2 regions of the Stenotrophomonas sp. GL_101 genome follow, and region 1 is predicted to be linked to the other one. Evidence: predicted binding sites of a transcription regulator. Region 1 holds the regulator's gene; the other holds the start of a gene.
The links. The regulator FliA, encoded in region 1, starts transcription of late flagellar genes. The targets are predictions, from matches to a motif close to TAAAGTTTNNCNNNCNNNGGCCGATAA.
Positions count from the first base shown of each region.

Region 2: the regulator FliA is predicted to act here: its motif matches at 6,551-6,577, upstream of AC3IR9_RS18680 (methyl-accepting chemotaxis protein).

Region 1 is NZ_CM174432.1:2,058,496-2,072,674, forward strand. It holds gene AC3IR9_RS09205 (chemotaxis protein CheA) at 39-2,003, opposite strand; gene AC3IR9_RS09210 (response regulator) at 2,060-2,425, opposite strand; gene AC3IR9_RS09215 (STAS domain-containing protein) at 2,422-2,730, opposite strand; gene AC3IR9_RS09220 (chemotaxis protein CheW) at 2,848-3,717, opposite strand; gene AC3IR9_RS09225 (ParA family protein) at 3,714-4,496, opposite strand; gene motD (flagellar motor protein MotD) at 4,502-5,491, opposite strand; gene AC3IR9_RS09235 (flagellar motor protein) at 5,493-6,233, opposite strand; gene AC3IR9_RS09240 (chemotaxis protein CheA) at 6,277-8,088, opposite strand; gene AC3IR9_RS09245 (protein phosphatase CheZ) at 8,093-8,707, opposite strand; gene cheY (chemotaxis response regulator CheY) at 8,707-9,099, opposite strand; gene AC3IR9_RS09255 (RNA polymerase sigma factor FliA) at 9,116-9,862, opposite strand; gene AC3IR9_RS09260 (MinD/ParA family ATP-binding protein) at 9,859-10,746, opposite strand; gene flhF (flagellar biosynthesis GTPase FlhF) at 10,733-12,439, opposite strand; gene flhA (flagellar biosynthesis protein FlhA) at 12,592-14,179, opposite strand, start outside.
Region 2 is NZ_CM174432.1:4,246,005-4,260,183, reverse strand. It holds gene AC3IR9_RS18735 (GNAT family N-acetyltransferase) at 109-597, opposite strand; gene AC3IR9_RS18730 (hypothetical protein) at 733-1,215, opposite strand; gene AC3IR9_RS18725 (hypothetical protein) at 1,196-1,687, opposite strand; gene AC3IR9_RS18720 (winged helix-turn-helix transcriptional regulator) at 1,782-2,162, shown strand; gene AC3IR9_RS18715 (hypothetical protein) at 2,155-2,451, shown strand; gene AC3IR9_RS18710 (helix-turn-helix domain-containing protein) at 2,476-2,709, opposite strand; gene AC3IR9_RS18705 (hypothetical protein) at 2,745-2,888, opposite strand; gene AC3IR9_RS18700 (M23 family metallopeptidase) at 3,088-3,750, shown strand; gene AC3IR9_RS18695 (GlxA family transcriptional regulator) at 3,684-4,691, opposite strand; gene AC3IR9_RS18690 (isochorismatase family protein) at 4,824-5,513, shown strand; gene AC3IR9_RS18685 (arylamine N-acetyltransferase family protein) at 5,535-6,356, opposite strand; gene AC3IR9_RS18680 (methyl-accepting chemotaxis protein) at 6,606-9,140, shown strand; gene AC3IR9_RS18675 (excinuclease ABC subunit UvrA) at 9,210-11,843, shown strand; gene AC3IR9_RS18670 (ABC transporter ATP-binding protein) at 11,865-12,599, opposite strand; gene AC3IR9_RS18665 (efflux RND transporter periplasmic adaptor subunit) at 12,596-13,846, opposite strand; gene AC3IR9_RS18660 (ABC transporter permease) at 14,131-14,179, shown strand, end outside.

The sequences.
Region 1 (14,179 bases):
GCAGACCGGGCGTTGGCCGGCACGGAGGCGCTGCGGCGTTACGCCGCAGCAGGCATCCGCAGCGAGCGCACCAGGCCGCCGATATCCACGATCAGCGACACCCGGCCATCGCCGAGGATGGTGGCGCCGGACACGCCACTGATGCGGCGATAGTTGTTCTCGATGTTCTTCACCACCACCTGCTGCTGGCCGACCAGTTCGTCCACTTCCAGCGCGATCTTCTGGCCATCGCCTTCGACCACGACAACCAGCAGGTCGTCCTTGGTGCGGCCACCGAAACCGTAGTGTTCGCTCAACGAGAGAATCGGCAGGTACTCGCCCCGGACGCGCAGCACGCGGCCTTCGCCGGCCATGGTGCGGACGTCCTCGGGCTGCGGCTGCAGCGCCTCCAGCACGTAGGCCAGCGGCAGGATCACCGTTTCCCCGGCTACCGATACGGTCATGCCGTCGAGGATGGCCAGGGTCAGCGGCAGCCGGATCAGCACGCGGGTGCCATTGCCGGCCTTGCTTTCCAGTTGTACTTCACCGCCCAGTGCCTGGATGTTGCGGCGGACCACGTCCATGCCCACGCCGCGCCCGGACAGGTCGGTGACAGCATCGGCGGTGGAGAAGCCGGGCTGGAAGATCAGGTCCCAGACCTGCGCGTCGGTGGGGTTGTCGGGCACGCTCAGGCCACGCTCGAGCGCCTTGGACAGGATCTTGTCGCGGTTCAGGCCGCGGCCGTCGTCGCTGACTTCGATCACGATGTGGCCACCCTGGTGGGAGGCCGCCAGGGTGATGGTGCCGGTCTCATCCTTGCCGGCATCGCGGCGGATGTCGGGCATTTCCAGGCCGTGGTCGATCGAGTTGCGGACCAGGTGGACCAGCGGATCGGCGATCTTCTCGATCAGGCCCTTGTCCAGCTCGGTGCCCTCGCCGATGGTACGCAGGCGGACCTGCTTGCCCAACCGCGACGACAGGTCGCGGACCAGGCGTGGGAAGCGGCGGAACACCGCATCGACGGGCAGCATGCGCACGCCGATCACCGCCTCCTGCAGGTCGCGGGTGTTGCGCTCCAGCAGGTCCAGGCCGGCGAACAGCTGCTCGGCATGGACCGGGTCCAGTGCGTGCGAGACCTGCTTGAGCATGGCCTGGGTAATGACCAGCTCGCCGACCAGGTTGATCAGCGCATCGACCTTGTCGACGCTGACCCGGATGGAGGTTTCCGCTTCATGCGCGGCCGCGGCCGCCACCGGGGTAGCGACGGCGGCGGGAGCGGCAACAGCCGCGGCCGGGGCCGGGGTGGCCAGGCTCGGCGGTGCCGCCGGGCGGATGTCCAGTTCGCAGTCGTCCACGACCCAGGCGAAGGTGTCTTCGATCTTGCTGCGCGGCACCTTGCCCACCAGGCCCAGGTCCCACGCCAGGTGTGCTTCGAGCGGGTCGAGCTGGTCGAAGCCGGGCAGGCGTTCGATGCGGGCGGCGACCTGCAGTGAACCGAGGTGTTCCAGTTCGCGGATGATGCGCAGTGGATCGTTGCCGCTCATGAACAGCGAAGGCGAGGGCACAAAGCCGATCTGCCACGCTTCGGGGATGTCATCGACCTTGGCGGCAGCGACCGGCGCGCTGGCAGCGGCTTGGCCGGACAGCACTTCTTCCAGGCGTGCCTTGACCGCGGCGACCGCCTGCGGATCGGCCGGCTGGCCGTGTTCGGCCTCGCGCAGCAGGGCGCGCAGTACGTCCACCGACGAAAGCATGGCATCCACGGCGCTGGCTTCCAGCGCACGCTTGCCGGCACGCAGTTCGTCCAGCAGCGTTTCCAGCACGTGGGTGAGCGCGGCGATCGCATCGAAGCCGAAGGTGCCGGCACCGCCCTTGATCGAATGCGCGGCACGGAACACCGAATTGATGATCTCCGGGTCCTGCTGGCCCGATTCGAGTGCCAACAGGCCAGCCTCCATCGCATCCAGCCCCTCGCGGCTTTCTTCAAAGAACGTGGCGTGGAAACGTTGCAGATCCATGCTCATGGTGCGTGGGGTCCGGTTGCGAAGGGAAAAGGATGGAGCGGGAAAAGCCGGTGCGATCAGCCCAGGACTTTCTGGACCGTGGCGACGAGCTGTTCGGGGTTGAACGGTTTGACCAGCCAACCGGTGGCGCCGGCGGCCTTGCCTTCGGACTTCTTGTCGGCGGCCGATTCGGTGGTCAGCATCAGCATCGGCACGAAGCGGTAGTCGGCCAGCTGGCGCAGCTCGCGGATCAGAGCGATGCCGTCCATGTTGGGCATGTTGACGTCGGTCACCACTGCGTTGAAACGCTGGCCCTTGGCACGGCCGAGCGCGACGGCGCCGTCTTCGGCTTCTTCGACGGTGAAGCCGGCCGAGGTGAGGGCGAAAGAGACCATCTGGCGCATCGACGCCGAGTCGTCCACCACCAAGATACGTGCGCTCATGCAGCGTTCTCCACAGATTTCAGGTTGTCATGGGGTGCGTCCAGGCCCAGGGCCTGGGTGATGCCGAGCAGGCGCGCGGCATCACGGAAGGGGGCAGTGCAGCCGTCGAATCCGGTCGGGTGGCCTGCCTGGCGGCGGGCGGCGACGAATGCGCACAGGACCTGCATTGCTGCGGTATGGATACGGCCCACTTCGCTGGCATCCAGCGTCAGTGCGCCGGCCTGGTCCACCAAGGGGGCCAGACGGGTTTTCAGCTCGGTGCTGGTCTCGATGCCGAGATCAGTCCCCAGGGCCACAGTGCTCATCGTTGCTCCGGACAAACGGTTCCGTGATCTATAACGGCGCATTTCGGCGAACCTTTAGCGTGGGGCGCCAGGCGCATCCACACAGGGCGTGGATGCGGCCGCGTCGGCGCGATGCCCTCAGTTCAACAACTGCGTCGCATCCAGCAGGATCATCGGTTGCGCGGTGACCCGGGCGACACCCCGGAACAGGTCGTTGGAGATCTGGCAGATGCGCGCGGTGTCCGGCGGCTCGATCTGCGAATCGGTGAGGTTGGCGACATCTTCCACGGCCGATACCCGCAGGCCCATGGTTTCGCCGTTCTCTTCCAGCACCACGATGCGGGTGTTGGCGTCTTCCTGGGCCGGGCCGGCGCCGAGATGGAGGCCCAGGTCCATGACCGGTACCACCTGGCCACGCAGGTTCATGATGCCCAGCATCGCCGAGGCGGTGCCACGCAGTGGCAGCAGCGGTACCGGCAGTACCACTTCCTGCACCTTCAACAGTTCCAGTGCGTAGGCCTGGGCACCGCACCGCAGCCGCAGCCAGCGCGAGGTGCGCTCGCTGGCGCGCCGGTTCTCGCGTGGGCTCGAGGCCGGGTTGCGCGCCTGCGCCTGCAGCTCCTGCCAGCTGCCCGGGCGGCTGTGTGCCGAAGGCGCGGTGAAGACCGGCGTGGGAAGCGGGGCAGGTGTGGGCATGGCGCGGGCCACGGGAGCCGCTGGTGGGGCCGCGGCAGGCACCTGGACGGGGGGCTCGACCACTGCCGGTGCTGCCGGGACAGGGGCGTTGTCGTGCAGTACCTCGTCGGGCAGGTCGTCCCAACCGGGGCGCGCGTCGCTGGCGGCTACCACCGGGCCGAGCGCCGGGTCGTTCATCAGTTCATCGAGCAGGTCGAGGTTGCCGGGCGAGCCGGCAGCGGTGGGGGTATCGAACGTGTCCGGTTCAACCCGTGCCACCGCGTCGCCGAGCAGCTGCTCCAGGTAGTCGTCGAGCACGCCGATGGCGTTCATGCCGCGCGCTCCATCTGCAGCGCGTCGTCGGCGAGGATCCACTCCAGTGCGCGCCGGTAGGCGGCCAGGCCACGGCCGGGGTACTCCTCCGACTGCGAGGGCACGGTCAGGCTGGCGGCGTTGCAGATGCGCGTGTCCACCGGGATCGCGTCTTCCCAGACACGCAGGCCGTGCTTGTCCTGCATCTGCTTGACGGTTTCGTTACCGGCGCGGGTGCGGCGGTCGAACAGGGTCGGCAGGATCGACATCGGCAAGTCGCGGCGGCGCGAGCGCTCGACCATCTCTCCGGTGCGGACCATGCCGTCCAGCCCGTGCAGGGCCAATGGCTCGGCCTGGGTCGGGATGATCAGGCGGTCGGCAGCGGCCAACGCGTTGATCATCAACAGGCCCAGCGTGGGTGCGCAGTCGAGCAGGATGTAATCGTGCTGGCCTCGATGGCGTGCCAGTGCATTCTGCAAGGCCAGGCCAAGGCCAGGCTGGTTGGCGCTGCGGCGCTCCAGGGTGGCCAGGGCGGCCTGCGCGCAGATGTAGTCCAGGCCGGGGATGTTGCTGGGGCGGCTGAGCGTGGACAACTCGGCCGGTGGTGCGCCAAACAGTTCCAGCACGCCCGGCGGCGGCGGGTCCAGCGGCACGCCGAAGGCGCGGGTGAGCGAGGAGTGCGGATCGAGGTCGATCAGCAGCACGCGGTGGCCCAGCGAGGCCAGGCCGCGGCCGAGGGCCAGGCTGGTGGTGGTCTTGCCCACGCCGCCCTTCTGGTTGGCGATTGCCCAGATGCGCATTGGATTCACTCCTTCATTGCGGGGGAAACGGCGGCGCCAATGCGGCTGCCGGCCGGCACCGGTGGCAACTGCACCGGGGCGATGGGGGTAACGGTAGGGGTCTTGGGCCGTGCGGCCGGATCGGACTCGGCGGTCAGCTGCGGGCCGATCGGGTCCACGCCCTGGGCGGTATCGGCCAGGATGATCACCATCACCCGCCGGTTGCGGTTGCGGCCTTCGGCGCTGGCGTTGTCTTCGCGCGGGCGGAACTGGCCATAGCCGACCATCGCCAGCCGCGACGGCTGCAGGCCCTGGTCGGCGAACAGATGCACCACGCTGGCTGCGCGCCCGGCCGAGAGTTCCCAGTTGGAGGGAAACAGCGCGGTGGCAATGGGCACGTTGTCGGTATGGCCTTCCACGCGTACGCCGTTGGGCGCGTCGTGCAGTACCTGGGCCAGCTTGGACAGGGTGTCGCGCGCATGCACGTCCAGCGAAGCCGAGCCGGTGACGAACAGGATGTCGCTGTTGATCTCCACTTCGATCCACAGCTCGGTGCGGCGCACGGTGATCATGCCGCGCTCGATCAGCGGGGCGAGGGTGGCGGTGAGGCGGTCGGCAATGGTGTTGAGCTGGCGCTCGGCGCGCTGCAGCTGTTCCTGGTTGCGTACCGACACCGGCATGCGCATCTGCGAGGCCATCGCCGGCAGCAGGGTGGGGTCGTTGGAGGGGGCCGGTGCGGCCGGGCCGACACGGTTGCCGGCCTTGATCACCGACGGGCTGTCCCAGCCGCCGCCCTGCACCTGCTGGTTGCCCACCTGCACCGGGTTGATGGTGCGCGGCGCGCCACCGAAGGCGGTGGTGAGTGCGTCGGCCATGACCCGGTACTTGCCCTCGTTGAGCGAGGAAATGGCGTACATCACCACGAAGAAGGCCAGCAGCAGCGTCATCAGGTCGGCGTAGGGAATCGCCCAGGCCTCGTGGTTGGCATGCTCTTCGTGGTGCCTGCGACGGGCCATGTCAGTGCAGGAACCCGGACAGGTTGGTTTCGATGTTGCGCGGGTTCTCGCCCTGGGCGATCGAAATCAGGCCTTCGATGATCATCTCGCGGTCGCGGCTGTTGTGGTGGATCACGCTCTTGAGCTTGGCCGAGACCGGCAGGAACAGCAGGTTGGCCGAGGCGATGCCGTAGATGGTGGCGGTGAACGCGGCAGCGATGCCGTGGCCGAGCTTGCTCGGGTCGGCCAGGTTCTTCATCACCGCGATCAGCCCGAGCACCGCGCCGATGATGCCCAGGGTGGGGGCGTAGATGCCCATGCCCTCGAACACCTTGGACGCGGCCAGGTCCCGGTGCTCCTGGCTGCCCAGTTCGATTTCCATCATGTGCCGGATGGTTTCCGGCTCCACGCCGTCCACCAGCAGCTGCAGGCCCTTGCGCAGGAACGGGTCGCTCTGCGCGTCCACCTGTGCTTCCAGGCCCAGCAGGCCCTGGCGGCGCGCGATGTTGCTCCATTCGACGATCTGCTTGATCAGCGCGTGGCGGTCGCTGCTGGGCGGCAGGATCACCCAGCGCACGATCTTGAAGGCGTGCTTGAACACCGCCGGGGAGGTGTGCAGCAGGATCGAGGCGATGGTGCCGACGATGACGATCACGAATGCGGCCGGCGACCACAGCGACGCCAGGCCGGCCCCCTTGAGGATGCTGCCGCCGACCAGCGAGGCCAGGGCGAGGAAAAGTCCAATGAGGCTGAGTCTGTCCATGGGTCCGTTATCGGCTTGCGTGAAGGGGACTTGAGAGGCTGCGTCAGCGCAGGCCGTCCACGTCCAGGATCAGTGACATCCGGCCATCGCCGATCAGGGTTGCCCCGGCGTAGCCGCGCAGGCCGCGCAGGGCCTTGGGCAGCGGCTTGATCACCACTTCCTCGCGGCCCCGCACCTGGTCCACCACCAGCCCGAAGCGGGCTTCGCCGGCCTGCAGCACCACGATGGTGAGCAGCGGCGAGGGGGCCGGGTCGACCGCCAGCCAGTGGCGCAGGTCCACCAGCGGCAGGGTGTGCGACTTGCGGTCGAGCACGGCGCGGCCATCGAACCAGCCCAGCGAGGTGTTGGGGGCGTGCAGCACCTCCATCACCCGCGCCAGCGGCAACGCATAGACGTCTTCGCCGGCCTGCACCAGCAGGGTCGGCAGGATCGCCAGGGTCAGCGGCACGCGGATCATGAAGCGGCTGCCGCGGCCCAGCTCGGACTGGATCTGGATCTGGCCGCTGAGCTCGCGGATGCGCGACTGCACCACGTCCATGCCGACGCCACGGCCGGAAATGTCGGTCACTTCCTGCTTGGTCGAGAAGCCCGGCAGGAACACCAGGTGCAGGCATTCCTCACTGGTCAGGCGCGCGGCCGCTTCCGGATCGATCAGGCCCTTTTCGCGGGCCTTCTGCCGCAGGCGCTCCGGGTCGATGCCGGCGCCGTCATCCTGCACTTCGATGCTGACGTAGTCGCCTTCCTGCTGCGCCGACAGGCGCACATGGCCGCTGCGTGGCTTGCCCTGCGCTTCGCGCAGTTCCGGGGTTTCCACGCCATGGTCGATCGCGTTGCGCACCAGGTGCACCAGCGGATCGGCAAGTGCTTCGACCAGGTTGCGGTCCAGCTCGGTTTCCGCGCCGACCAGCTCCAGCTCCACTTCTTTGTTCAGGTTGCGGGCGACGTCGCGGGCCACCTTCGGGAAACGCGAGAACACCTTGCCCACCGGCTGCATGCGGGTGCGCATCACCGCCGACTGCAGGCGGGCGGTGGCGATGTCCAGGGTGGACACGGCACGGTCGAGTTCTTCGTCGTGCAGGCGCGCGCGCAGGGTCTTGAGCCGATTGCGCGACAGCACCAGTTCGCCGATCAGGTTGACGATCGCATCCAGGCGCTTGGTGTCCACGCGCACGGTATGTTCGGCTTCGGCGACCGGCTTGTTGGCCGCCGGCCGGGGCGCAACGGAGGGTGCACGCGCCACCGGCGCGGCCACGGCGGCCACGGCCGTGGTGCCCGGTGCGGCGCCGCCATGCAGCTGGTCCAGCAGCGCTTCAAATTCGTCTTCGCCGATCAGACCGTCATCGGTCTTTTGGGGGGGCGTCACGGCCGTGGGCGCGGCGCCGCCGTGCAACTGGTCCAGCAACGCTTCAAACTCGTCGTCGGTGATCAGCTCGCCGCCGGCCGGCGGGGTCGCAGCGACCGCGGCCGGGCTGGCCGGACCATTGACGTCGAACTGGGCGATCAGCGATGGCGGCGCATAGCCGGGCTCGGTGCCGGCCGACACCGAATCGAGCATCGACTGCAGGTAATCCAGGGATTGCTGGGCCGCATCGAAGTGATGCGCCTGCAACGTGGCCTTGCCCGAGCGTGCCATGCCCAGGGTTTCCTCGGCGGCGTGGCACAGCTCGACCATCGCCTGGATGCCCAGGAAGCCGGCACCGCCCTTGAGCGTGTGGAAACCGCGGAACACCGCGTTGAGCTGGTCGGCGTCCTGGGGCGACTGCTCCAGCGACACCAGCTGTTCGCCGAGGCGATCCAGGATTTCCTGGGCCTCGAGGATGAAGTCGGCCGCAATATCGTCTGGAACAGCACTCATGGTCTTACAACCCCAAATCGGAAAGCAGGTCGTCAGCGTCGACCTGTGATACCTGGTGGCGATCCAGGCCGGTCACGGCCGGGCCGGCCAGGCCGTTGTCGCGTTTGTGCGCGGCGTCTTCCTGCGGTGGCAGGCCGAGCGCGCCGAAACCCTCGTGCACGCGGCGCACGATCCCCACCACGCGGCGGATGATCTGGCCGGTGAGATCCTGGTAGCTCTGGGTGAGCGCGATCTCGGTGAGGTTGTGGCGGATCCGGTCCAGCTGCTGGTCCTGGTCGGCGGTGAGCCCGTTGGCGCGTACCTGCTCGGTCAGCGCCCGGCATTCTTCGGCCAGGTCCAGGGTGCGGTGGGTGGCCTGTTCGGTCATCGCCACCACGTGGTCCAGGCGCGCGCAGGCATCGTCCAGCTCGCCCGCTTCGCTGGGCAGGCTGGGCAGTTCGCCCAGCGCCTGGCCCAGTTCGCGGGCCAGCCGGTTGAGCCCGGCCATCATCGGCTGGGTGCGCAGGGCCGCCAGTGCGTCGATCTGCTGACGCCAGCCGGCTTCGTCACCGCTTTCCAGCGCTGCCAGCGCGTCCTGCAGGCGCTGCACCAGCGCGGATTTGTCGCTGAGGGTATCCATCAGGCGCTTGCTGCCAGTCGTTCGAAAATCTTGCCCAGTTTTTCTTCCAGGGTCTGCGCGGTGAACGGCTTGATGATGTAGCCGTTGACGCCGGACTGGGCCGCTTCGATGATCTGTTCGCGCTTGGCTTCGGCGGTGACCATCAGCACCGGCAGGGTCTTGAGCCTGGGGTCGACGCGGATCGCCTTGAGCAGGTCGATGCCGGTCATCACCGGCATGTTCCAGTCAGTCACCACGAAATCGAATGGCTGGCTCTGCAACATCGACAACGCGGCATGCCCGTCCTCGGCTTCGGCGGTGTTGGTGAAGCCCAGATCGCCCAGCAGGTTCTTGACAATACGACGCATGGTCGAGAAGTCGTCGACGATCAGGATACGCATGTTCTTGTTCAAAGCACTTTCCTCGGTATCAATGGTTCTCGAGGCCGGCATCGGCCGCCTCGAAGATCTTCAATCGGCCACGCAGGCGCAGGACGGCCTGGCCATGGATCTGGCACACGCGCGACTCGCTCACGCCGAGCACGGCGCCGATCTCTTTCAGGTTCAGTTCCTGCTCGTAGTACAGCGACAGCACCAACTGTTCGCGTTCGGGCAGCAGGCCGATCGCATGGCCCAGTTCACGGCCGAACTCACCGCGCTCCAGTACCTGCTGCGGGGTAGGCCCGCCCTGGGCGACGGTGTCCAGTTCGCCCTGGTCTTCAATCCGCGATTCCAGGCTCAGTACCTGGCCGCGTGCGGCGTCTTCCATCAGGCGCAGGTAGTCCGGCAGCGGCATGTCCATCGCCGCGGCTACTTCGGTGGCGCTGGCGGCGCGGCCGGTGCTCTGCTCGAGCCGGCGGATGGTGGAGGCGGCATCGCGGGCGCGGCGGTGCACCGAGCGTGGTACCCAGTCGCCGCGACGGATCTCGTCGATCATCGAGCCGCGGATGCGGATCGAGGCATAGGTTTCAAACGACGCGCCCTGGTCGGCGTCGTAGCTGCGCGAGGCTTCGATCAGCCCCATCATGCCGGCCTGGATCAGGTCATCGACCTCGACACTGGCCGGCAGTCGCGCGGCCAGGTGGTGGGCGATGCGCCGGACCAGGTCCGAATGCTGGGCGATGCATTCGTTGGCGGCAACGCGCTGCACTTCTTTGTATCGGGCGGCGCCTTTCATACGGTCACCCCACGTTGCTTGAGGATGCGTTCGAGGAAGAACTCCACCCCGCCACGCGGTTCGGTCGGGGCCTGCCAGCGCGCGGTGCGGCGGGCGATCTCGGTGATCGCCAGTGCGGCCGGGCTGGACGGATAGGCCTTCACCACCGGCTGCTGGCGCTGCACCGACAGGCGCAGCCAGTCGTCCTGCGGGACGCAGCCGAGGTAGTTGAGCGAGACATCGGCGAGGAACTTCTCGCAGACCCGGGTCAGCTTTTCGTACAGCACGCGGCCTTCGTTGGGGTCGCGGACCATGTTGGCCACGACCTGGATGCGGTCCACGCCACGCTCGCGCGAGAGCACCTTGATCAGCGCGTAGGCGTCGGTGATCGAGGCCGGCTCATCGCAGACCACCACCACGGTGTCCTGTGCGGCCTGGCAGAAGGTCAGCACGCCATCGGTGATGCCCGCGGCGGTATCGACCACCATGAAATCCAGCTCGCGCTCCAGTTCGGAGAACACGTTGACCAGACCGATGTGTTCGGCCGGCTGCAGTTCGGCCATGTGCCGGCGACCGGAGGCGGCCGGGACCACCAGTACGCCGCCCGGGCCTTCCAGGATCACTTCTTCCAGGGTGCAGCGCCCGGCGACGAGGTCGGCCAGGGTGACCTTGGGCTGCAGGCCCAGGATCACGTCGATGTTGGCCAGGCCGAGGTCGGCGTCCAGCAGCAGCGTGCGTTTGCCCATGTCGGCGAGCGCGACGGCCAGGTTGGCCGACACGTTCGTTTTGCCCACGCCGCCCTTGCCGCCGGTCACCGCGATGGTGCGCACAGGGCCCAGCGGCTGGCTGCGGGTGGCAGACAACGGGAAGGTCTTGGTCAACTTGGCGTACTCACGCGACGGCATGGTTCAACTCCGGGTTGCAGGGCATATCGGCCGCGCGGCGCAAATCTTCAAGGCGAAGTACAAGATTGGCGGCGCTGGCCCGGTGCAGGTCTTCAGGAACGTCCTGGCCATCGGTGACCCAGGTGATCGGCAGGCGGTGGTCGACCGCGACCGACAGGGCGGTGCCGAAGCGGCCGGTTTCGTCCAGTTTGCTCAGCACCACGCCCTGCGGGTTGGCCGCGCTGAAGCGGCGGACCACTTCGTCCATGTCGCCAAAGCTGGTGTTGGCCGGCAGCACCAGCAGGGTGCGGATCTGCTCGGCGGCGCGCAGCCACTGCAGCTGGGCGGCCAGCGCGCGGTCGCGCGGGCCCAGCCCGGCGGTGTCGATCAGCACCAGCTTGTAATCCTTCAGCCGCTCCAGCAGCTGGTTCAGGTCGCTGCCGCTGTTGGCCTCGTGCACCGCGATGCCGAGCTGGCGGCCAAAACCGTACAGCTGCTCGCGGGCGCCGATGCGGCCGGTGTCGGTGGTGACCAGGGCGACGTCACGGGCGGCATGCTTCTCGGCGAAGCGCGAGGCCAGTTTGGCGATCGTGGTGGTCTTGCCGGCACCGGTCGGGCCGACCAGGGCGATGACGCCGCCGGCCTCGAGCGGGTCGACCGGGGCGATCGGCAGTTTCTTGGACAGCAACCCCAGCATCAGCCCGCGGCCACGGTGGGCTTCGGTGTCCAGCGGGATCTGCATGGCCACGTCGCGGCTGATGCCGGCGTCGAAGCCGTACTCGTCCATCAGGTCCAGCGCGGCCGCGCGCACCGGCGAACCGCGCAGGCGCTCGTCGGTGAAGCGGTGCATCTCGCGCTCGATGACCTGGCGCATGCCGGCCACCTCGTGGCGCAGCTGGCGGATTTCTTCGTCATCGCGCGGCACCACCACCAGTTCGGCGACGGGCAGCGGCTGGGCCTGCGCCGGTTCACCGGCGGTGGCCGGTGCCGGATTGTCGACACGTGCTGCAACCGGCGCCTGCGCCTCGGCTGCCACGGCGGGCAAGGCCTGGACCGGGGCGGTCACGGTCACGCTGACCGGCAGCGGCGGCATCGCCACCGAGGCGGCCGGGATGTGCATCGGGTAGAGCGGCGCGTCGTCGTGCGGCGGATCGATGATGAAGCGCGCGCGGTTGATCGGGGCGGCAATCGCGACGGCCGGCTCGGCGGGGGCCGGTGACGCGGCAGCGGCCTGCTCGACGTTGAACGGGGCGAAGATCTGTTCCGGCAGCGCCGGCATGGCCGACGGCGGGGCCACGGCGGCGCGGGCCAGGGTGGCGGCAAAGCCGCTGCTGCCCGGCGGCGGCACGATTTCGTTGGCGGTGTCCAGGGTGCGGCCGGTGGCACCGACGGCCGCACGGGCCAAGGCAGCGACGGCCGAGGTGGTGGCTGCGACCGGTTCGGGCGCCGATGCCGGCGCCCGGCGCCGGGTGACCGCGGCGATCACCGCATCGGCAGCGCTGCGCGGACGCGGTGCCGGCGGCGGTGCCACGTCCTTGCGTGCGGCCTCCAGCGCGCGCTGCACTGCGCCTTCGTCGTAGTTCGCCGCGGCCACGATCTCGACGCCTTCCTCGATCCGCCGGTTGGACAGGATCACCGCATCAGGACCGTGTTCCTTGCGCACCAGGTTCATGGCCGAGCGCATATCGGAGGCGACGAAGCGTTTGATTTTCATGCTGTGGTACCGGGACTGGGGCGGCGGAGTAGTGGAAGGGAAGCGCTGGTTGTCGGTGGTCTGCACGGTCCGGGTTTCCCTCTATGTCCTGCTGCGGTGTTGTCGAAAAATGGGGTGTCTGTTTTCTGGCACGTTGCCGTCGGAGTTCCGGCTCAGCTGATCGTTCCGACCAGCTTGAGCCGCTTGTCCTCGGGCACCTCGCTGTAGGCCAGCACCGACAGCGAGGGGACGCTGTGGCGCACCAGCCGTGCCAGCGCGGCACGTACCGGGCCCGGCACCAGCACGACCGCCGGCTCGTTCTTCGCTTCCTGCTTGCTGACACATTCGGCCAGGCTCTGGTGCAGTCGCTCTGCGAGTCCGGGTTCCAGCGCGGCGCCGTTGCCCTGCGTGGACTCCTGCAAGACGCGTTCCAGTTGCGGGTTGAGGGTGAACACCGGCAGCTCCGCGGACATCCCGGCGATCTCCTGCACGATGAAGCGGCCCAGCGCGTTGCGTACCGCCGCGGTCAGCACGGCCGGGTCCTGGCTGGCCGGGGCGTTCTCCACCAGTGATTCGACGATTTTGCGCAGCTGGCGCACCGGGATGCGTTCGATCAGCAGGTTCTGCAGCACCCGCACCACCACCGACAGCGGCAGCGCCTTGGGCGTTAGGTCTTCGACCAGCTTGGGCGCGCTCTTGGCCAGGTTGGCCAGCAGTTGCTGCGCCTCTTCGTGGCCGAGAAGTTCCGGGGCGTGCTCGCGGATCAGGTGCGACAGGTGGGTGGCGACCACGGTGGCTGGGTCGACCACGGTGTAGCCCATCGATTCGGCATGCGCACGCTGGTGGGGCTGGATCCAGGTGGCATCCAGGCCGAAGGCGGGGTCCTTGCCGGCGATGCCTTCCAGCGCGCCCAGCGCGCTGCCCGGGTCCAGCGCAAGCTCGCGGTCGGGGTGGATCTCGGCGGTGGCCACCGGCACGCCGTGGATCAGCAGGCGGTAGGCCGTGGCCGGCAGTTCCAGGTTGTCGCGGATATGCACCGAGGGAATCAGGAAGCCGATGTCGTGGGTGAGCTTGCGGCGCACGCCCTTGATCCGCGCCATCAATTCGCCGCCCTGGTTCTTGTCCACCAGCGGGATCAAGCGGTACCCCACTTCCAGGCCCAGCGGGTCGACCGGGCGCAGTTCGTCCCAGGTCAGTTCGGCGGTGGGCGAGGGCGCCGCACCGGGCAGGCCGAGGGTGTCGCTGCGGCCGGCGGCCGGGGTTTCGGCAGTGCGTGCGGCGGCGGTGCTCTTTTTCCAGGCCTTCCAGGCGACGAAGCCGAGGATGGCCGCCAGCGTCAAGAAGGCGACGTTGGGCATGCCTGGCACCAGGCCAACCACGCCCAGGATCGCCGCGGCAATGGTCAGCGCCCGGTACTGGCCGAAGACCTGGCCCATCATCGCCTGCGCCATGTCCTGCGAGCGCGAGGCGCGGGTGACCAGCATGGCCACCGCCGAGGACACCAGCAACGCCGGCAGCTGCGCCACCAGGCCGTCACCGATGGAGAGCAGGGTGTAGGTGGCGGCGGCCTGGCCGAACGGCATGCCGTGCTGCATCACGCCCACGGCCAGGCCGCCGAGCATGTTGATGAACAGGATCAGGATGCCGGCGATGGCATCGCCGCGGATGAACTTGCTGGCGCCGTCCATCGCACCGTAGAAGTCGGCTTCCTCGCGGACTTCCTCGCGTCGGGCCTTGGCCTCTTCACGCGTCAGCAAACCG
Region 2 (14,179 bases), 2.2 Mb from region 1:
CCGGCGCCGACCTGCGGCGAACAGCGTCACCACCCACGGTGGTGACCTACCAGCGCAAGGGCATCGGTGCCAATCGATGTGGAGACAAGCGTGGCGAAGCCCCGGGATTCAGCTCGGCCGCGCGCCTATCAGGAACGAGCGGAAATCGGACGCCTCGGACGCGACGCAAACCTCGACCGCCATCCCCATCTTCGGCAGGTTTCGTTGCCAGAACGCGTACGCACCGTGGTCGTTGCGATAGGTGGCCAACAGCCACTGGCCGCTGCCCGGCGTGACCAGGGCTGCGACAACGGCAGCGGCGATGCCTTTGCCACGATGGGTAGGCAGCACGAACAGGTCTGCCAGTTCGGGGAGGCGGCGGCCTTGGAAATCGATGTCGTCCACCAGCACGAATCCGCACAGGACGCCGTTGAACCACAGCAGCCGCGCCCAGTGCGGCTGCTCCCGAAGCGTCGCCTCAACATCGGCGCGTGCGCAGTCGTACAGGCCGTCGGGACGGATTTCCTCGCCGCTCCACGAGGATGCCTCGAAGTAATACAGCTGCATCAGCCGGAACAATACCTCGGTGTCGGCCACCTCGGCGGTGACCAGGCTCAAGCCTTCCATGATCCAACTCCCGGTGTGGGCTGAGTCCCAGCATCGCCCATGGTAGAGCGCACACGCGGTGTTGCACAGGATGGGGCAGGGGAAGGATCTGTGCCGCACCGCCGCCCGGCGAACCTGTCGTGGACGTCAGTGCAGAGGCGCAGGGCCCTTTGTATCAAGGGCGGTGAAGTGCCAGGTCCTGGATGGCGCAGCCTGATCTTCCAGGCAGACCATGACCGCGCCACCGCACAGGCGGATCGATACCCTTGAACCGCCTCGCGCAACTGTATCGGCCACCGTGCGCCTAGCCTCCTGATGGGTGAAAACCAGGCCCAACGCGAAGATCGCGATCTTGCGAGCAACCTCTTCGGCGTAGTCATCCCCTGTCATGGCAACGCGGGACGTAGCACTGCCCTGTCCATCCACCTGGGCTTGGACGAACGCCAGCAGCCGTGACGGTGCCTCTGTATCGTCGGCAAGCACGTTGGCCAGGCGGAGCACCAGCTCCGCCTCGGACACCGCGATGCTTGTACGCAACGCAACGCGCTCGCCCTCAATATGAAGTTCACAACGGTCTGCTGCGAGGTCGCCAACGTCCTGCAAGGGCGGCTCAGCGCCGGGAGGCATCATGGAAAACCGCCTCGATGTTGTGGCCGTCCGGATCGAGCACGAACGCTGCGTAGTAACCGCTGGCCGGCAGCGCGCCAGCGACGGTGGCCGTGGCCGGCGCATAGGGGGAGGGCGTGTCACGCGCGAGGTTCTGCGTTGCGAACGAAGCGACCAGAAGTACCAGGCCCAAGGCAGCGGGGAATGCGTCCTTGGGCTTGCCAACCCCCAGGTGCGCCAGCCCCGACAGCAGCAGGTGGTAGAGAATTCCCGCGTAGGCAAGGTCGCTGAGCCCGACGTTGATGCGTGACAGGATCACCAGCGGCGCCAGCAGCTTTATCACCACCATGAAGGGCACCAGGTAGCTGGCAGAGAAACCAAGCTCGGCCTGCGCGCTGCGCACGTAGGCGCCTTTGATTGCATAAAGCAGTGCTGAAGAAACATAGAGCAGCGACAGCAGTGCTGTGCTGATCCAGTAGATGTAGCTGGCGGCCATGAGGTTATCCCGTGCTTGTCGGCGTTTTCGACGTGCCGGGAGAATGTCGACTAAGATGAAACGCCGCAAGTAGGATGAAATAACAGGGCTTAGTATGGAAAAGAATACTAATGAGGGCAGCGAACTGAACATGCATGAGGAAATGCGTCGCGCGTTCGCCCTGCTCTCGGGAAAGTGGAAGCTGGAAATCATGTGGCTGCTGAATCAACGCATCTACAGGTTCGGGGAGTTGCGCAAGGCAATTCCGGGGATCACCCAACACATGTTGACCGCTCAGCTCCGAGAGCTGGAAGAGGACGGACTGGTCTCAAGAACCGTTTTCGCGGAGGTGCCGCCGAGGGTTGAATATGAGATCACCGCCAAGGCGTTGGGTCTTGGGCCGATGATGGAAGCACTGGCGGCATGGTGGCAGCAGTATGGGAGTGGACTTCCCCCGCGGCCTGCCTCGCGCGGTCGCGGTGCCAAGCGTGGATGATGCGCTCCTTGAAACCCCGATGAGGTGGGAAGAGCGATACGGCGCCCTCTGGGGCGTCCCGCTGGGCCAGGGCGAGAGCGTCCTTGTCGAGCATTACTTGCCGGATTCGGATCGGGTCAGCCTCGTTGTCCAGCGCCCGGATGGGAACCTGTCCGTCTGCGTGCTCAGCAAATGTCGCGACCCACAATGGCGGTTGCCGTTCTGGCGCGACGAACAGGGCCCGGTCCTTGTTGCTACACGCGCCGATGCTGAGCGCTACCTGGAGGCGCGGCTTCAGGGCCAGCAGTAACCGCACCGACACTGCCCGAAACGGCTATTCCAGCGCTTGGGTGCCAACTGCCTGGCTGCGCGAGCGCGCCGCGAAGTAGCGGGTTGGCGATAGCCCCAATGCCTTCTTGAACATCGTGATGAAGGCAGTGGCCGACTGGTACCCCAGGCGTTCGGATACCCGCTGGACCGGGGCGCCCGCTGCAAGCTCACGGACTGCGATGCGCAGCTGCAGTCGTTGCCGCCCCCTGCCGAAGGACAGTCCGGTTTCCCCGGCGATCAGGCGGTCAGCTCAATGGGCCTGCACGGTGAGGGTCATCGCGGCGCACCCTGGGCACTGATGGCGGCCAGGTCCTGGCGGGCGCGGATGGCGCGGCGATGATTGATCCACCACACCAGCGCGGGCACCCCGTACAACACGGCGCCGAGCAGCAGAAAGATCTTCAATGCGATAGTCATGGTGGGGCCTTCGATAGCAGCCTGCTGACGATGCAGCGGAGGGAAGGGTGAACGACATTTCCCCGGCGACAGCGGCAGTTCAGCAGATTCGCCGTGAAGCCACCGTCCATCTTTGCGGTCACTGTGGTGTGGACGCCACTTCATGCCCAGCGCACAGACGCTGCCTACCCTTGGGGATGCCCGTCCACCTGGATCCCGCATGACCGCCGCCGTACCGCCCAACCGGCCGCTGCACCCGCAACGGCCCGACCCAGCCCCGTCCCGTGCGCGGCGCCTGCGCCGCGGATGGGTACGCCTGTTGGTGCTCGCCGCCAGCGCGCTGGCCCTGGCCAGCCTGTGGAACAGCCCCTGGGCGCAGGCACCGCGTGCGCTGTGGACGTTGGTGAGGATGCCGCCGCCCAGCGCGCTACCGGTACCGGTGGAAGGGGTGGCGGCCCGGCGCATCGCCGCTACCTTCGGCGCGCCGCGCGGGCGTGACCGTACCCATGCGGGGATCGACATCTTCGCCAAACGCGGCACTGCCGTCCGCAGTGCCAGCGACGGCATCGTGGTGGACGTGCGCGAGGGCGGGCTCGGTGGTCGCCAGGTATGGGTGCTGGGGCCGGCACGCGAACGCTACTACTACGCCCACCTGGACCGGTGGCGCGAGGGCTTGGCGCGCGGTGAGGTGGTCAGCGCGGGCACCGTGCTGGGATACGTCGGCGACAGTGGCAATGCCAAGGGCACGCCGCCCCACCTGCACTGGGGCATCTACGGGCGCGACGGGGCGTATGACCCGTTGCCGCTGCTGCGTGCTTACCGGCCGGCGTCGGCGGCCACGCCACCGAGTGCCGGTCCGCTGCCCTGGAAGGTGCGCCGGTAGGCCCCCGGCGATACGCCGTAGGCACTGCTGAAATGGCTGCGCAGCGACACCGTCGAACCGAACCCGGCCTGTTCGGCAACCCTGTCCATCGCCGTATCGCTGGTCTCCAGCAGGCGCTGCGCGCGGGCCAGGCGCTGGTCCAGCAGCCACTGGTTGAAGGTGGTGCCGGTCGTCGCGCGGAAATGCCGGGTGAAGGTGCGTCGGCTCATACGCGCGCGTTCGGCCAGGCTGTCGATGCCGATCGGCTCGTGCAGGTGGAACAGCGCCCACTCCAGTACCGAGGCCAGGCGGTCATCGCCAAACCGGGTCGGCAGGGGCTGCTCGATGTACTGCGCCTGCCCGCCCTGGCGGTGTGGGGCAACCACCATGCGCCGTGCGACCCGGCTGGCCACTTCGGCCCCGTGGTCCTGGCGGACCATGTGCAGGCAGCAGTCGATTGCCGCGGCGGTGCCGGCGGAGGTCAGCAGGGTGTCGTCCTGCACGTACAGCACGTCGCGCTGCAGCTGCACGCGGGGATGCAGGGCGGCCACGTCATCCATGAACACCCAGTGGGTGGACGCACGACGCCCATCGAGCAGGCCCGCCTGCGCCAGCACCACCGCGCCCAGGCACAGCCCCACCAGCCGCGCGCCACGCGCGTGCGCGGCGCGCAAGGCGGCCAGCAGCGCCGGCGGTGCCGGTTCGGCCGGATCGCGCCAGGCCGGCACCACGATGGTGTCGGCGGCGGCCAGTACGTCCAGCCCGTGTTCCACGCCGATGCTGAAACCGGCCGGGGTCTGCAGCGGTCCCGGCTCGGCGGTGCAGACGGTCAGCGCGTAGCGCGGCGCGCCCAGCCGGGCCAGGTCCTCGCCGAACACCATGCACGGCACGGCCAGGTGGAAGGGGCTGATGTGCTGGTAGGCAACCACGGCAACGCGGTGCAGGGGAGGTGGGGTCGGCATGGCCCGATCCTAGCAACAAATGGCATCCGGGCCACTATTGCCGGCGTTGCGATTGCCCAACACTGCCTGCAGCCGGTGGCAGCGCCCTGCCGCCGCCGCGCCCACCCCATTGCCCCTGCAGGAGTTGTCCCCATGAAAGGCCTCATTCTTCCCCTTGTCGCCGGCATGAGCCTGGCCGTCGCCACGGCCACGGCCGCCACCCCCGTCGACGCACCGACCCTGCGCACCCTCGGGGGTGCCAGCGCGCCGCAGCAGCTGGAGGCCGCCAGCACCGCGCTGCTGGTGATCGATTTCCAGAACGAGTACTACACCGGCAAGCTGCACATTCCCGACGGCGCCACCGCCCTGGCCAACAGCCAGCAACTGGTACGCATGGCCGACGCCAACGGCATCGCGGTGTTCCATGTGCAGCATGTCAATCCGGCCGGCGCGCCGGTGTTCGCCGACGGCAGCGATGGGGTGGCCCTGGTGGCGGGCATGCAGCCGGCGCCCCATCACGCGCTGTTGAAGAAGAACACGGTCAGCGTGTTCGCCAGCACCGACCTGGATGCGCAGTTGAAGGCCAAAGGCATCAAGACGGTGATCGTCAGCGGGCTGATGACCCATGCCTGCGTCGCCGCCGCCGCGCGCGATGCCGCTCCGCTGGGCTATGAGGTGATCGTGCCATCCGATGCGGTGGCCACGCGCAGCATTGCCGCCCATGACGGCAACGGTGTGGTCTCGGCCGCGGAACTGCACCGGGCCGCGCTGACCGGAATCTCCGATGCCTTCGGTGCGGTCATGCCCACCGCCGCGGTGCTGGCGTTGCCGGTCACGCGCTGACCTCATGCGTGGCGCGGCCGCTCATGCCGCGCCACGCAGCCATGCCGCGATCGCATCGTGCAGGCGCGGGTGCACCGGTACGGTGATGCCGAAGTCATCCCGCAACACGCGCAGCACATCGGCTGCATCGACCAGTGCGCGACGCTCGCTGGGCTGCCCGGTACGGTGAATGGTGTAGGCCCCGGCACCGATCGTGCGCCGCCAGCCGGGGCCGGCCAGGGCCACCCGCAGCTGGCCGGGGAAGGAGGAATCGGGGTGCGTGCACACATACCAGTTGCCCACCACATGGTCGATCGGTGCCTGTGGCTGCAGGTCGAAGCGATACAGCGGCCGCCACTCACCGGCAACCTCGGCCTGTAGCAGGTACTGGTCGTGCTGCAGGTCCAGCCGGTAGTGCTGGTGCGGGGTTGGCTGGGCGAAGCGATGGTCCAGCCGCAGCGGGCCGGTGGGCGTGTTGCCGCCAAAGCCGACGTCCACGATGTAGTCCACTGCCTCCAGGTGCACCAGCACCAGCATGTGCGTGCGTGCGGCCAGCGGGCCATCGGGAGCGTCCATGACCACCCGCGCGGCGATCGCGCGCGCATCGAACCCCAGCTGCTGCAGCAGGGCCAGGAACATCCCGTTGAGCTCGAAGCAGTAACCGCCGCGACCTTCATGCAGCAGCTTGTGCTGCACGCTGGGCAGGTCGATGGCGACGGCATCGCGCAGCAGCGTGGTGAGCGTTTCAAACGGGAACGTGGCGTTGTGCTGCTCCTGCAGCCGCGCCAGGGTGGCCAGCGTAGGGGCTGGCGGTGTGTCCCAGCCCAGGCGCTGCAGGTAGTCGGTGAGGTGCTGGGTATCCATGGCAGGGAGGGTATCGAAAGGAGGAGGCCACGGTGCCGCCTCAACCACGGTTGAGGTCAAGGCGGGGGAGGGCAGGCGTGGTGGAACGCTGTGTCGCGGTCCGGCACGGCGCGCGATTGGTCATCTTGCCGTCGCCTGCAGCGGCTACAACGGGCACAGGCCAGCAGTGCTGCAGGGTGGATGCGGGCGTGGCCTAAAGTCATGGTGGGTGCGGCCGATATAGAGGCGTCCTTACGCCTGGAGTACGTGATGTCGGCCCTCCCCCGCCGCCTGTTTCCGTTGCATCTGTTCACCCTGCCGCTGCACGCCCTGCGCCGGCTCAGTGTCGCACGCAAGTTGAAGGCCGCGCTGCTGGTCTGCGGCTGCGGCCTGCTGGTGGTGGCCCTGGTCTATGCGTGGACCCGTTACAACAGCGAGCGGGCCGCCGATACGTTCGCCATCCACCAGCACGATGCCGCCCTTGCCGGTGCGCTGGCGACCCAGGTGGCTGAAGCGCGCCTGCTGCAGACCCGCTATGCCATCGGCTTCGACGCCGCCGATCGCGACGCGCTGCGGCAGGCCCAACACCAGCTGCAGCAATCGCTGGCGCAGCTGCAGCACCACCGGCGCGATGCCGGTACCACCGCCGCACTGCATACGCTGGCCACGCGCGTGCGGGAATTCGCCGAGGGTATCGACACCCTGAACGCGCGCGCGGACGAGATGGGGCGGGGCGATGCCGGCCTGCGCGCCCAGCTGGAGGGCAGTGCCGAGGCCTTGGCCGGCCTGCTCGACGGCGACGCGCTGGCGCCGCTGGCCGGGCAATGGCAGGCCATGCGCCGTGAAGAAGCGTTGTTGCTGCTCACCGGCGATTCGGTGCATACCGATCGCGCCAGCGATGCCAAGCTTCCGTTCGACCTGGCGCTGTCGGCGCTGCCCCTGCCCGCCGCCGCGCAGCAAGCGCTGCGTACCGCCATGGATACTTACCAGGCCGGGTTGCTGGCCTATACCGCCGCGCGGATAGGACTCGATGTGGAGGCGGCATCGCTGGCCGATACCGCCGCGCAGATCACCCCGGCCCTGCAGCAGTTGCAGCACGCACAGGCCACCGCGCTGGACCGTGCCCGTAGCCGCCAGCAGGCCCAGGCCCGGGCGATGACGCTGCTGTTCGGGTTGACCCTGGGTGCAGTGGCGCTGGTGCTGATCGCCAGCCTGGTGCTGGTGCTGCGCGCGGTACGCCGGCCGATCGCCGATACCCTGCGCTTTGCCGAGGATATCGCCGAGGATCGGCTGCACACGGTGCTGGCCGTGCACAATCCGCATGATGAAATCGGCCAGCTGGCGCAGCGCCTGGTGCACATGCAGCAGCGCCTGCGCGACCGTATCGATGCCGAGCGCGCAGCCGCCCGCGACAACGCCCGCGCCCGCCAGGCGCTGGACAGCGCGCAGACCGGGTTGATGGTGCTGGAGCCGGACGGCCGCATCGGTTTTCTCAACCGCGCGCTGTTGGCCGAGCTGTCGCTCGACGAGGCCAGCTGGCGTGGCCAGCCCGCACAGGCCCTGCATCCGGCGTTTGCCGGGCTCGCCGCGACGCTGGCGACGGCAGGGGCCACGCAGCAGGAAATCGAACACGCCGGCACCCGCTACCACCTGGTGGTCAACCCGATCCTCGACGACGGCCAGTTGCTGGGCGCGGCGGTGGAATGGCGCAGCCGCGCGCTGGAAACCACCGTGGAAACCGAAGTGGCCGCGCTGGTCGATGCCGCTGCGCACGGCCAGCTGCACGGGCGCATCGAGACGGCGAACAAGCAGGGCTTCGTGCGGACCCTGGCGGTCAGCATCAACGGCCTGCTGGACACTTTCCAGGGCAATCTGTCCGCCCTGCAGGCGCTGCTGTCGGCGCTGGCGCAAGGCGACCTGCGCGTACGCATGCAGGGGGATTTCCAGGGCGTCTTCGCGCACATGCGTGATGATGCCAATGCCACCGTGCAGCAGCTCACCGACATCGTCGCGCGCATCCAGCAGGCGTCGCTGGCGATCAACGGCGCGGCCGGCGAGATCGTCGCCGGCAACCTGGAGCTGGCCGGGCGCACCGAGCGCCAGGCCGCGCACCTGGAGGAAACCGCCTCGTCGATGGAAGCGCTGACCGCCACCGTGCGGCAGAACGCCGATGCGGCGCAGCAGGCCAACCGGTTGGCGATCGACGCGGCCGGCATCGCCCAGCAGGGCGGGACATCGGTGGCGCAGGTGGTGGCCAGCATGCGCGACATCGCGCTGTCCTCGCGTCGCATCGGTGACATCACCGCAGTCATCGACGGCATTGCCTTCCAGACCAACATCCTGGCCCTGAACGCGGCGGTCGAAGCGGCGCGCGCCGGCGAGCAGGGCCGCAGCTTCGCGGTGGTGGCCAGTGAAGTGCGGCTGCTGGCCCAGCGCAGCGCGGACGCGGCACGACAGATCAAGGCGCTGATCGAGGCCTCGGTGGGGACCGTCGAGGCGGGCACCCGCCAGGTCGACCAGGCCGGCGCGACCATCACCCGCATCGTCGGCAGCGTGCAGCAGGTCACCGCGATCATGGCCGGCATTTCGACGGCCTCGCAGCAGCAGAGCCTGGGCATCGAGCAGGTCGGGCAGACGCTGCTGCAGATGGACGGCAGTACCCAGCAGAATGCCGCGCTGGTGGAGGAGGCATCGGCGTCGGCGCAGGCGATGGAACGCCAGGCGGGGCTGTTGTCCGATGCGGTGGCCGCGTTCGTGGTGGAACGTCCGGCGGCCCGCCGTGCCGCGCGGTTGGCGGCGGTGTAGCGCCGGACACCCCATCACGCTCACTTGTCTTCACTGGCCGCTTGCGCACGCGCTCACTATCCTGCGTGCATGAGCAGCCCACGCAAGCCCCGCACCGCCCCCGCCACCGATGCCTTCGTACGCGTCCGTGGCGCCCGCGAACACAACCTCAAGGATGTCGACGTGGACATCCCGCGCGATGCGCTGGTGGTGTTCTCGGGGATCTCCGGCTCCGGCAAGTCGTCGTTGGCGTTCGGCACGCTGTATGCCGAAGCGCAGCGGCGCTACCTGGAGTCGCTGTCGCCCTATGCGCGGCGCCTGATCGACCAGGTTGGCGTGCCCGATGTGGATGCCATCGAGGGCCTGCCGCCAGCGGTGGCGTTGCAGCAGCAGCGCGGCACCGCCAGCGTGCGCTCCAGCGTGGGCAGCGTGACCACGCTGTCCAGCCTGTTGCGCATGCTGTATTCGCGGGCGGGGACCTACCCGGCCAGGCAACCGATGCTGTACGCCGAGGACTTCTCGCCGAACACCCCGCAAGGCGCCTGCCCGAACTGCCATGGGCTCGGGCATGTCTACGAAGTGACCGAACAATCGATGGTGCCGGACCCGTCGCTGAGCATCCGCGAGCGCGCCATCGCCGCGTGGCCGCCGGCCTGGCACGGGCAGAACCAGCGCGACATCCTGGTCACCCTTGGCTACGACGTGGATATCCCGTGGCGCGACCTGCCCAAAAAGCAGCGCGACTGGATCCTGTTCACCGAAGAACAACCGGTGGCGCCGGTGTATGCCGGCTTCACCCCGGCCGAAACCCGCGCTGCAGTACGCCGCAAGACCGAGCCCAGCTACATGGGCACCTTCAGCGGGGCGCGCCGCTACGTGCTGCATACCTTCGCCAGCACGCAGAGCGCGATGATGAAGAAACGCGTCGCGCGCTACATGGTCGGTACCGCGTGCCCGGTCTGCGATGGCAAGCGGCTCAAGCGGGAAGCGCTGTCGGTGACCTTCGCCGGGCTGGACATCGGTGCGCTGTCGCAGCACTCGCTCAGTGCCATGGCCGAGGTGCTGCGGCCGGCTGCCGAGGGGCGCTTCGACACACCGGCCAGCGGGACCACGCGCAGCCGTGCGGCAGGACGCAAGGCGCAGCAGGCACGTGCCGCCGGCGGCGGACCGTCGCATGTCGGCAGTAGCGATGTGCGCCGTACCCCGGACCTGTCCGAGGAGAAACGCATCGCCGCCCAGCGCATCGCGCACGACCTGGTCGAACGCATCGCTACCCTGCAGGACCTCGGCCTGGGCTACCTGTCGATGGATCGCACCACCCCGACGCTGTCGCCGGGGGAGCTGCAGCGGCTGCGCCTGGCCACGCAGATCCGCTCCAGCCTGTTCGGCGTGGTGTATGTGCTGGACGAGCCCACCGCCGGCCTGCATCCTGCCGATGGCGAGGCGCTGCACCGCGCGCTGGACCAGCTCAAGGCGGGCGGCAACACCTTGTTCGTGGTGGAACACAATCTGGAGATGCTGCGCCGTGCCGATTGGCTGGTGGATGTTGGCCCCGGCGCCGGCCAGCACGGCGGCCAGGTGCTGTACAGCGGGCCGCCGGAGGGGCTGCGCAAGGTCAAGGCATCGGCTACCGCGGCGTACCTGTTCGACACCGGCAAGGGCGCGCGCCGTACCCCGCGCGCGACCTCGGCATGGCTGGACGTGCGTGGCATCCACCGCAACAACCTGCATGGGCTGGACGCGCGTTTCCCGCTGGGCGCGTTCACGGCCGTCACCGGCGTGTCCGGCTCGGGCAAGTCCAGCCTGGTCAGCCAGGCGCTGGTGGAACTGGTCGGTGCGCATCTCGGCCACGAACCGGCCGTGGAAGAATCCGACAACGAACTGCCGGTCCCGAGCGGCGTCGAACCTACCCGTGGCCGCCTGCACGCCGGGGCCGGTGCGATCAAGCGCCTGGTCAATGTGGACCAGAAGCCGATCGGGCGCACGCCGCGCTCCAACCTGGCCACCTACACCGGCCTGTTCGACCACGTGCGCAAACTGTTTGCCGCCACGCCCATGGCCAGGTCACGCCGCTACGGCGCGGGCCGGTTCTCGTTCAACGTCGCGCAGGGGCGCTGCGATACCTGCGAAGGCGAGGGCTTCGTGCACGTGGAACTGTTGTTCATGCCCAGCGTGTATGCCCCGTGCCCGACCTGCCATGGCCAGCGCTACAACGCCAAGACCCTGGAGGTGGAATGGAACGGGCGCACCATCGCCCAGGTGCTGGCGATGACCGTTGAAGAAGCCTTGCGGTTCTTTGCCGATGAACTACCGGTGCAGCGCCCGCTGCACCTGCTGCGCGAGATCGGCCTGGGTTACCTGCGCTTGGGCCAGCCGGCCACGGAGCTGTCCGGTGGCGAAGCCCAGCGGATCAAACTGGCCACCGAACTGCAGCGCAGCCAGCACGGTAAATCGCTGTATGTGCTGGACGAACCGACCACCGGCCTGCACCCGGCCGACGTGGACAAGCTGATGGCGCAGCTGCACGGGTTGGTGGATGCCGGCAATACCGTGGTGGTGGTCGAACACGACCTGCGCGTGGTCGCCGACGCCGACTGGGTGATCGATGTCGGCCCGGGCGCGGGCGAGGAGGGCGGAAAGATTGTCGCGGCCGGGACGCCGGTGCAGGTCAGCGCCACCACTGGCGGCGCTACTGCGGGCTATCTGCGGCGTTGGTTGGGCTGAGGCCGGAGCGGCATCCGGCGCCTACCCGGCCACCGCCACCGGCGGACGCTCGCTTATCTGGCCGTCGAGCATGTAAACCTCGCGCTGCGCGCGGGCCGAATAGCGAGGGTCATGGGTCACCATGCAGATGGTGGCTCCGCCCGCATGCAGTTCCTCCAACAGTTGCATGACCGCCTCTCCATTGTGCGAATCGAGGTTTCCGGTAGGCTCGTCGGCCAGCAGGATCGAGGGCCGTCCCACCAACGCACGCGCTACCGCCACCCGCTGCTGCTGGCCGCCGGACAGCTGTGCCGGGAAATGCGCGCTGCGATGGTCCATTCCCACGCGCTCAAGCGCGGCTATCGCCATGCTGCGCCGTTGTGCCTTGGGGATGTCCTCGCGGTAGGTGAGCGGTACTTCGACGTTCTCGACGATGCTCAGGTCGCCGATCAGATTGAAGGCCTGGAAGATGAACCCGATCTGGAGACTGCGAACGCGCGCGCGCTCGATCTCATCCAGGGAATCCACTTCCATGCCGTTCAGCAGATACCGTCCCGATGTGGGGGTATCCAGCGTGCCCAGGATGGACATCAACGTGGATTTTCCACACCCGGACGGCCCGGTGATGCTGACGAATTCACCGCGGTCCACATGGAAATCGATATTGGACAGTGCGTTGGTCTGAACCTCATCGGTCAAAAATACCCGGCAGATCCCGTGCAGCTGCAGGAGTGGAGGGTTATCCAGTACGGCAGCAGGATCGGGCGTTGCGTTCAATTGATCGAGACCTCATTGGATTCCGAGAATTCGCTCATGTCCGAGAGGACGATGCGATCCCCTTGCTTGAGCCCGTCAAGGATCTGCACCTCATTGACCGAGTCCTTGCCGAAGCGTACCTCGACCCGCGTCGCTGTACTGTCTCCGCTCAGGCGGTAAATCGGACTGGTGCTTGCGGGGTGAACGTTGACCGGCCGAGTGACGAACAGCGTATCTGCGATGCGGTCGGTAGTGATCACGCCGTCCACCGATTGCTCTGCACGGGTACCGGGGGGCAATGCCGAAGACAGATCGACTTCCACCAGGATCGCGCCCTTTTCCACCGAGGGATTCACCCGGCGGACTTTGCCAGGAACTTTCATGCGGCCAACCTCCAGCACGGCGGGCTGCCCGGCGGAGAGGTCGGCCGCCTGGGATTCGGGAATGCGCAGCTCGGCAATCAGTTCGCCCGGGCGCGCGATGCGCGCAATGCTCACGCCAGCAGCGACGCGCTGACCTTCCTCGACGCTGATCTGCTGCACCACCCCTGCCATGCCGGCCTTCACCCGTAATCCGTCGGCGTCGGCCTGGCGTAGCTGCAATGTGCTTGCAAGCTGATCCAGCCGGGCCTTGCTGGCATCGAGCTGGGACTGAATGCTGGATGCCGATTGTGCCACCCGTTGCCGGGCGATCCCAACTGCCTGCTCATACTGGCGCAGCTTGATTGCAATCTTCTTGTACTCCACCTCGGCCAACACACCCTTGTCCAAGGCGCGTCGTGCGGCCTCTTCCTCGACCTGCAGTGAGTCGCGTTCGCCCTCGGTACGCGACAGGTCGGACTTCAACTGCAGCAGGTCGCCCTGCAACCGTGCCTGGAGGGCCGCATGGTCACCCTGGGTGGCGGCGTGCTCGGCGCTGGCTGCCAGCAGCCTGTCCAGGACCTCGGGATTGGCCATCTCGATGATGTCGGTATCAGCACTTACCTCGGCGCCCGGGCGTACCAGAAGCCGCTCGATGCTGGCATCGGTCTTGGCAACCACCCACCGCATCTGGCTGGAGACCAGTTTCCCCGGGCCGCGCACCGAGCGCACAAATTCACCCTGACGGACGGTATCCAATGCCACGTCGGAACGACGCACCGATGGACTTGCCGCGTTGAGCGCGATGACCGCGCCTACGACGACAACCGCCGAGAGGGCACATCCAATCACCACGATTCGCTTGCGTTGACGCTTCCGCTGCTTCAGTTCGGGACGTGCAATATCCATCTGCGCGACTACACCAGCCAAGTGAACATGCATTTAGTCTTGACAGTTGGAAGAACGCATGTCAAGTATGAAAAGGCACCTGCAACCGGATGGTCGCAGGTGCATGCAGTTCTTACCGACATGAGTTGTGACGCAGCGAACGTTCTGGCACGCCAGGCAATCGCGCTCACATGAACCAGGGATGGAATGCGTTGTGAATGGAATCCACATGAACCCGATGGCGCGCCGCGTCATTGCCCAGCGGGTGCAACGGTTCACCTCGACCGTCGCCGGACAACCTCCAGATGCATGACGATCTCTCGGTCGCGCTGCGCAGGATCGTCCGCAGTCCGG